One region of the Evansella cellulosilytica DSM 2522 genome, then DNA from elsewhere that is predicted to be linked to it. Evidence: riboswitches for the same ligand, from Rfam matches in the RefSeq annotation. Region 1 holds a riboswitch; the other holds the start of a gene.
The links. Region 1 has a riboswitch for lysine ahead of dapA (4-hydroxy-tetrahydrodipicolinate synthase). Riboswitches for the same ligand answer to the same signal wherever they lie in the genome.
Positions count from the first base shown of each region.

Region 1 (4,315 bases):
ACCAGAAGTTTAGTTCTTGGCCAACCTTTATATTTTATCAGTGGAGTGTATATGTTTTATTTGTTTCTCACTTTTAGAGTGGGGGCGATTTCGCCTTTTTTTACGTTTCGATTCGAAAAGATTTAATTCTTTTTCAGTAATCATGTTAGTACGTAATGTAACTTCATCAAAGTATTTTATTAATAACAATGCGGTGTTAATCGTGTCATCAATACCTCTATGCGCTTGACCAACGGGCTCAATATTTGCTAAATGTAGCGCATTTTTTAAGCCTAACTGATTTTTCGTATTTTGTTTTAATGCTTTTCCGATTTGTGGCTGAATATCATTGTAATTCTTAAACCACTTTAACTTCATGTTATTTCGAAGACATTGATCGATGAAGTGTACTTTATCGTCTTTTCCCCAAGAACATAGAAAATAATCTTCTTCTTTTTGTAGCCAAAAAATGAATTTCTTCATGCCATCTGAAAAGGGTATCGCACTTTTAACATCATCTTGAGTCATATTGATAAACTTTCTGGAGCTCTTCGGAATATATCCATTTTTCGGGAGCATATAAATTTGGATATCGTCAATTATTTTAAGAGATGTTAAGTCTACCTTACATGCACCAATCTCAATAATTTCACTCAACTGTCCTTTTTTGAATCGTTTCACGAGTTCTAAGTCGTATACTACTGCAATCAAAATGAAGCCTCCTCTTCTTATTCATTTGTATTTTAACACATTTTTAAACGATAGAAGGGGAGGGGATATAATTAAACAGCTCTAGACAGCAGCTTATGTTGTAAACATTCATATAATACTTTTGACTCTTCCTGAGTTAAAGGTACTAATGGCATTCTTACTGAGCCAGCATTTATTCCAAACATTTCTAGTGCTGCTTTAACAGGTGTTGGATTTGGAGCAATAAATAGAGCATGCATCATTGGTAATAATTCTTGATGTAACTGTTTTGCCAATAATGCATTTCCAGTTTCATGGGCATCAATCATTTCTTTCATTTCACTCCCTAATATGTGTGATGCTACTGAAACAACACCATGACCACCAACCGAAAGAGTAGGTAATGTTAAACTATCATCACCACAGTATACATAAAACGAATCATACGTTTTTTCAGCAATTGCGGCAATAGCATTTATATCTCCACTGGCTTCTTTCACTGCCACAATATTGTCAATGTTTGAGAGCTTAATAATAGTATTTGGGTCTATGTTAACAGAGCAACGCCCAGGAATATTATAAAGCATGATTGGGAGGGAGGTACTATGAGCAATTTTTTCAAAGTGTCGATATATCCCTTCCTGACTTGGCTTATTATAATAAGGAGCAACAAGCATCGCAGCATCAACACCGCTCTCTTCAGCAATTTTTGTTAGCTGTATAGATGATTTTGTGCTGTTTGTTCCTGTACCAGCTATTACAGGAATCCTCCCGTCTACTTCTTTTACTACATACTTAAAAAAATCAGTTTTTTCTTCTATTGTCAATGTAGGAGATTCACCTGTTGTTCCTCCAATGACAATGCTGTCGGATCCATTGTCAATTAAATAGTGAATCAGTGATTTAGTTGCCGGATAATCAATTTCTTCATCATGATCGAATGGCGTAATCATCGCAGTTATTAATGTTCCAAAATTCATGTAAAGCACCTCTATTCAACAGATTTTAGTTTCGACTAGTCGAAAAAAGTTCGTGAATAGAGCTAAATCAGGTGAACAATCATTACTTAAACATAAAAAAGCAGCAACGAGGACATCGTTGCTGCTAGATATCAGTTTACTAAATGATTATTCTAGCGTGAGATAGCCCTCCATATAGTGTCATTAAAAATGAACTATATGACAGTCCTGCACTTATTCAATGACAGAACCAGCAACATACTTGTGAGTAGTATGCCGCTTCGGCAAATTCCCCTTTCCACATTTTTCATAGGATCTCATCATCCTCTAAAAGTGTACTAATGGTTTTTGCACCTCTAAACTCACTTCAAATTAGGATTGAAGTTAAGAATATGAACTTTATTTTACTCTAACAAATTTACTTTCGTAATGCAAATGTTAGGAGTGGGGGACTTATATGACCCCTTGCGTAATCATAGCATCCGCTACTTTGACAAAACCAGCAATGTTCGCTCCAACTACAAGGTTACCTGGAACACCATATTCCTCTGCCGCTTTTAAGCTGTCGTTGTAAATATTTGTCATAATCTCTTTTAGCTTTCCATCAACCTCGTCAAAAGTCCAAGATAGTCTTGCACTATTTTGAGCCATTTCAAGTGCTGATACTGCTACTCCTCCAGCATTAGCTGCTTTAGCAGGGCCAAACAGTACATTGTTTTCAAGAAACACATCTACAGCTTCTAAAGTGGAAGGCATATTAGCACCTTCACCAATGGCTTTTACGCCATTTGCAACTAATAGTTTCGCAGCTTCTTCATCGATTTCATTTTGTGTAGCACAAGGAAGCGCAATGTCACAAGGTATTTTCCAAATACCCCCAAAACCTTCATAAAAAACTGAACCAGGATGTTCCTTCACATATTCAGAAATTCTTTTACCTTCTACTTCTTTTAAGCGTTTAACAGTATTTAAGTCAATGCCATTTCGATCATATACATATCCACTTGAGTCACTACATGCTAGGATTTTAGCACCAAGTTCCATTGCTTTTTCCATAGCATAGATCGAAACATTTCCTGACCCTGATACGACAACTGTACTGTCTTTAAAACTCAAGCCTTTACTTTTTAGCATCTCATTAACAAAATACACTGTGCCGTAACCGGTAGCTTCTTTACGGGCAAGACTTCCTCCATAACCTACACCTTTACCTGTTAGTACTCCTGCTTCATAGGCACCGCGCATTTTTTTATACTGCCCAAACATATAGCCAATTTCTCTAGCCCCAACACCAATGTCTCCAGCTGGTACATCTGTATCAGGTCCTATATACTTACTTAATTCAGACATAAAACTTTGTGTAAATCTCATAATTTCAAAATCGGATTTCCCTTTAGGATCAAAGTCAGATCCACCTTTACCGCCACCAATAGGTTGTCCAGTTAAAGAATTTTTAAATATTTGTTCAAATCCTAAAAACTTGATAATACTCTGATTCACTGATGGGTGAAATCTTAACCCACCTTTATAAGGACCAATAGCACTATTAAACTGGACACGATAACCACGATTCACTTTTACATTCCCTTGATCGTCTACCCAAGGAACTCTAAAAGAAATCGTTCTTTCAGGTTCAACCATTCTTTCTAATATTGCATGCTTTATATACTGAGGGTTTTTAGCTAAAACAGGAACTAATGAATCTAACACTTCCTTTACCGCTTGTAAAAACTCAGTCTCATGCGCATTGCTTTTTTTTACTTGCTCATATACACCGTTAACATAATGTTGTACTTCTTGGTTTTCTTTTACTGCTGTACTCATATTTAACCTCCTAGTGAAAATAAATGTTAAAAAATAGTGACGAATTTAAAAATATGTTAGATTTTCTACTATGCTGTATTTTATAATTTAATAATCACGTAAACAATATCAAAAACAGATAACACCTATGCTTTTTATAGATCCGTCGGTAAGGAGGGAGTAACATTGGAATTTAGACAGATCAAATATTTCATTGAAGTTGCAGATCGTGAGCATGTTACAGATGCAGCTTATGCGCTACATGTTGCACAATCGGCTGTTAGTAGACAAATCTTTAATTTAGAGAAAGAATTAGGTGTCGATTTATTTATTCGAGATGGTAGATCTGTTAAATTAACGCCAATCGGTAAGTTATTTTTAGAAAGAGTAAAGCATGCAATGAACTTAATGGAGGACGCAAAAAAAGAAGTGTTAGATTATTTAGAGCCAGAAAAGGGTACTGTTCGTATTGCATTTCCAAGTAGTCTTGCGGCATACACACTGCCGAGAGCTATTTACGCATTTCGCCAACTATATCCTGAGGCACAATTTCATCTGAAGCAAGCACTCTACAATGAACTCGTTGACAGTGTTAGGAAAGGTTATTTCAATTTGGCATTAATAGCACCTATTGTTAAAGAAGAAAGAAATATAGATACTAAAGTATTATTTCACGAAAATGTTGTCGCACTATTACCAGCAAACCATCCAATGGCATATTATAAAACAATAGATTTATTAGACCTTATTGACGATCCCTTTGTACTTCTTCCAGAAGGGTTTACTTATAGAAAGATCGTGTTGGATGCATGCCAAGAGATTGGCTTTGAACCAAAAATCGCTTTTGAAGGTGATGACGTAGATGCCTTAAAAGGTTTAGTGTC
Region 1 is NC_014829.1:2,421,982-2,426,296, reverse strand. Features, by position in the region: gene BCELL_RS11065 (3'-5' exonuclease) at 28-690, opposite strand; gene dapA (4-hydroxy-tetrahydrodipicolinate synthase) at 762-1,649, opposite strand; lysine riboswitch at 1,805-1,995, opposite strand; gene gdhA (NADP-specific glutamate dehydrogenase) at 2,082-3,452, opposite strand; gene gltC (glutamate biosynthesis transcriptional regulator GltC) at 3,618-4,315, shown strand, end outside.

Region 2 (4,315 bases), 940 kb from region 1:
TCCACAAACCTACTACACCGATTCCGAACACAATAAAATAAGTAGAGGCAGCAATTTTCGTAAACAAGCTAAACCTAAAACTTCTATCCTTCGAAGTAAAATACTCCTTTAACTCCATTAATACAGGGAATCCAATTGCTCCAGCGAAAATTAAAAGAATGGAAACTAATTGAACAAAGTAATCATCAACGAATGGAATTAAAGAAGCTCCTGTAACGTCAAAGCCGGCATTCGTAAAAGCTGATAATGCGGCAAAGGCACCTTGATAGTATGCCTCTCCAACTGTATCAAAATAGTTTAAGAAATACGTTCCCAGTATTAATGCACCTATTATTTCTATTCCTAAAGCGACAAACAAAATTCCACGCATTAAATTAACGAGACCAGAAAAAGCAATTTGATTGTGGTCTACCATGATAAGCATACGTTGGGAAAGATTTATTTTCCTACCGAATACGAGCCAAATGAATGTCCCTAGTGTCATCACACCAATTCCACCTAATTGAATCGCTAACGCTAATATAAAAACACCGAAACCACTATAAGTTTCAGAAACGTTTACGACAGTAAGTCCTGTGACACTTACTGCACTTACTGATGTGAAAAGAGCCTCAGAGTAGGTAACGTTTACACCAGGCTGCGCTGATATTGGTAAGTATAAAAAAATACTAAATACAAACATTGCTATTATGTAAGAAAATACAATAATCCTAAAAGGACTTAAAAACTTACTCATACCAAGATTCATTTAACATTACCTCCGCCTATAAATCGGGTAATAGTATAACACGGGATTAACATATATACTATAGTTTGTCCAAGAAATTCATGGATAATTTTTATCCGAATGAATCATGTATGTGGTAATATAATAAAAGAATAAGTTTACAGATTAACAAATGAAGGATGAATGCAATGGCCAAGAAGAAACAGTGGATTGACACAATTGAAGAACTCAATATGGAGGTTTCAGCTTATAGTAATCATCTTCTTCGCCATGTATTATTACCTGAACTATTAGGGGAAGATGAGGAAAGTATTTTATACTGGGCAGGAAAATCAGTTGCGAGAAAGCTTAAAACAGAGCAATTAGATGACCTCTCACTTTTTTTTGAAAAGGCGAACTGGGGAACACTTTCTCTCTTAAAAGAAAAAAGGACCGAAAAACATTACGAATTAGTAGCTCCCCTTATGATACACGAACGCCCTGTGACTTTAGAATGTGGTTTTTTAGCGCAATGGACTGAGCAGCAAACACAGTATGTGACAGAGGCCACATATGAAGTGAAAAAGAAAAAGCCTTTAACGTGTCGGATCATCGTTCGTTGGGATAACTCCGATCCTATTTATAAGGACTAATAAATATTTATTTTAGAAAAAAATGGGGACTCAAAAGGCTAACCTTATGAGTCCCCATTTATTGTTACTATGATGTTACTTTCGCTTCTTCTCGCACATCTAAGTCAAATGCGGTGTGAAGTGCTTCCACTGATTTCACCATATCTACTTCAGGTATGACAACAGATACTTTAATTTCTGACGTACTTACCATTTTAATAGAAACTTCTTGCTCAGAAAGTACTGTAAACATGTTTGCGGCAACACCAGGGTTTGAAACCATACCAGAACCAACTATTGATACTTTTGCCAAGTTATCCTCGTGACGAATATGCTCGTAACCTAATTCCTCTTTATTTTTCTCTAAAATAGAAAGCGCTTCTGTCAATTCATGTGTGTGAATGGAAAAAGATATATTCATTTCATTTTTGCCTGTCATTTGTTGAATGATAATGTCGACATCAATGCCCGATTCCGCAAGTGCTGAGAACACATTTGACATTGTATTAAAGTTATTCGGTAAATGTTCAATTGTAATTTTTGTCACTGCACCTTCAAAAGCTAATCCTCGTACTGCTAAATTTTGTTCCATTGACGCTTCCTCCTCTACAATCGTTCCTTCTTTATCAACCATGCTTGATCTAACAATAAGTGGTACATTATAGTTCTTTGCAAATTCAACTGCTCTAGGATGCAATACTCCAGCACCTAAGTTTGCAAGCTCCAGCATTTCATCATAGGAAATGCTATGTAGTTGTCGAGCTTTTTTAGCAGTTCTAGGGTCACAAGTATAAACACCAGTAACATCTGTAAAAATAGAACATGATTCAGCTTTAAGGGCAGCAGCCAACGCTACTGCAGTTGTATCAGAACCACCACGACCAAGCGTTGTTATCTCACCGCTTTCCGTCATCCCTTGAAAACCAGCTACTATTACAGCTTTATTTTCATCTAAAGCGGATTGCACTCTATCTGTCTCAATTCCCATTATTCTAGCGTTTTGGTGAATAGGCTCCGTTTTAATCCCCGCTTGCCAACCAGTAAACGAAACGGCATCAATACCGATTTCCTTTAAAGCCATAACCATTAAGGACATCGTTACTTGCTCACCAGTACTTAATAGCATATCCATTTCTCTTTTATCAGGATGCTCACTTATATCTTGCGCTAATCCTACTAACGCGTCGGTTGATTTCCCCATCGCAGATACAACGGTAACTACTTTGTTACCTGCTTCCATTGCAGCTTTCACCTTTTCAGCTGCTCTTTTAATTTTTGTTACATCTCCTACAGAAGTCCCTCCGAACTTCTGAACAATCGTTGCCAACATGAACGCCTCCTCTTTTGATTCAAACATACATTTCATTGTACTCTCTGCCCTATTTAATAGAACATAATCAATAAAGATAGCTCACGGATGAAACCTATGAAAGTATGAAGCTAACATACCCTATTCAGCTTTAATTAAACTGAAATTTTTCATGAGGTTTCGACAAAAATAAAATAAAAAACGACAGTAGGCTATATCCCACTGTCGAATACGACTTTTAAAATATGATACATACAAAGCCGCTCCGTGAGATAGTGCTCCATGCAGTTCTCCTGCATGACAGTTCTGTACTTATTCAATACAGATCCAGAAGATTGTCGTTGAGAAAACATTTCTTCTTCGGCGAATTCCCCTTTCAAGCTATGATCTTTGAAGCTCAACCTTCTCTCATAGTTTACTGATGGTTTTCGCACCTCTACCTTCACTCCTAAGAGCAAAAAGTTATGAATTTTTATTTTTTTGTAAGGAAATATTACACAAATAGTAGTTTATCAAATACATTTTTTTTTTGCAATTACGATTATTGCTCCTCTTCTTGTATTTTATCGAATAGCGCTTTAGCAACTAACTTTGGTATACCTACACCTTCAATTTCCTCTATATTAGCTTCCTTTATTCGCTTTAACGATCCAAAATGCTTTAAAAGTTCCCTTTTTCTCTTTTCTCCAATTCCCTCAACATCATCAAGTATAGAAGAAAACATTGATTGCTTTCTTACGTTTCTATGAAACGTAATGGCAAATCGGTGCACTTCATCTTGAATTCTTTGGAGTAAATAAAACTCCTGACTCGTTCTTTTCAAAGGAACGACCTCAGCCGGATCTCCGATCATAAGTTGTGAAGTACGGTGCTTTTCATCCTTTACGAGGCCGCAAACAGGAATATAAATGCCGAGCTCGTCCTCTAACACACCTTGCGCAGCAGAAATTTGTCCTTTTCCTCCATCGATTACAATTAAGTCAGGAAGTGGTTGATTTTCTTTCAGCAACCTTATATATCTTCTTCGAACAACTTCTCTCATCGATTCATAGTCATCAGGTCCCTCTACATCTTTCACTTTGTATTTACGATAGTTCTTTTTATCTGGCTTACCATCCAAAAAAGAAACCATCGCAGATACAGGATCGACTCCTTGAATATTAGAGTTATCAAAAGCTTCGATTCGATGAGGCGTTTCTATATTTAGTGCAGCACCGAGACGTTCAATTGCAACGATCGTTTTTTGCTCATCTCGCTCTATAAGATCGAATTTCTCCTTTAAGGCTATTTGTGCATTTTTATTAGCAAGGTCAACTAATTGCTTCTTTTGTCCTTTTTTAGGTTTAAACGTCTTCACTTGAATAAACTCTTGTACGACAGCCTCATCTATCACTTCCGGAATTAATATCTCCTTCGGTTTACGATGTTGATCGTTTAAATAAAACTGCCCAACATATGTGTAAAAATCATCCTCTGGCTCTTGGTACATTGGAAACATAGAAACATCTCTTTCAATCAATTTACCTTGTCTAATAAAAAATACTTGGACGCACATCCAACCTTTGTCATATGCATAACCAAATACATCTCGATCAACTTCATCTGTCATCGTCATTTTTTGCTTTTCCATCACGGCTTCTATGTGCTGTACTTGGTCTCTCAATTCTT
Region 2 is NC_014829.1:3,358,648-3,362,962, forward strand. Features, by position in the region: gene BCELL_RS15585 (TrkH family potassium uptake protein) at 1-748, opposite strand, end outside; gene BCELL_RS15590 (YslB family protein) at 916-1,359, shown strand; gene BCELL_RS15595 (aspartate kinase) at 1,427-2,665, opposite strand; lysine riboswitch at 2,913-3,094, opposite strand; gene uvrC (excinuclease ABC subunit UvrC) at 3,189-4,315, opposite strand, start outside.
Region 2: it holds a riboswitch for lysine, as region 1 does, so the genes downstream of both, BCELL_RS15595 (aspartate kinase) here and dapA (4-hydroxy-tetrahydrodipicolinate synthase) in region 1, are expected to answer to the same signal.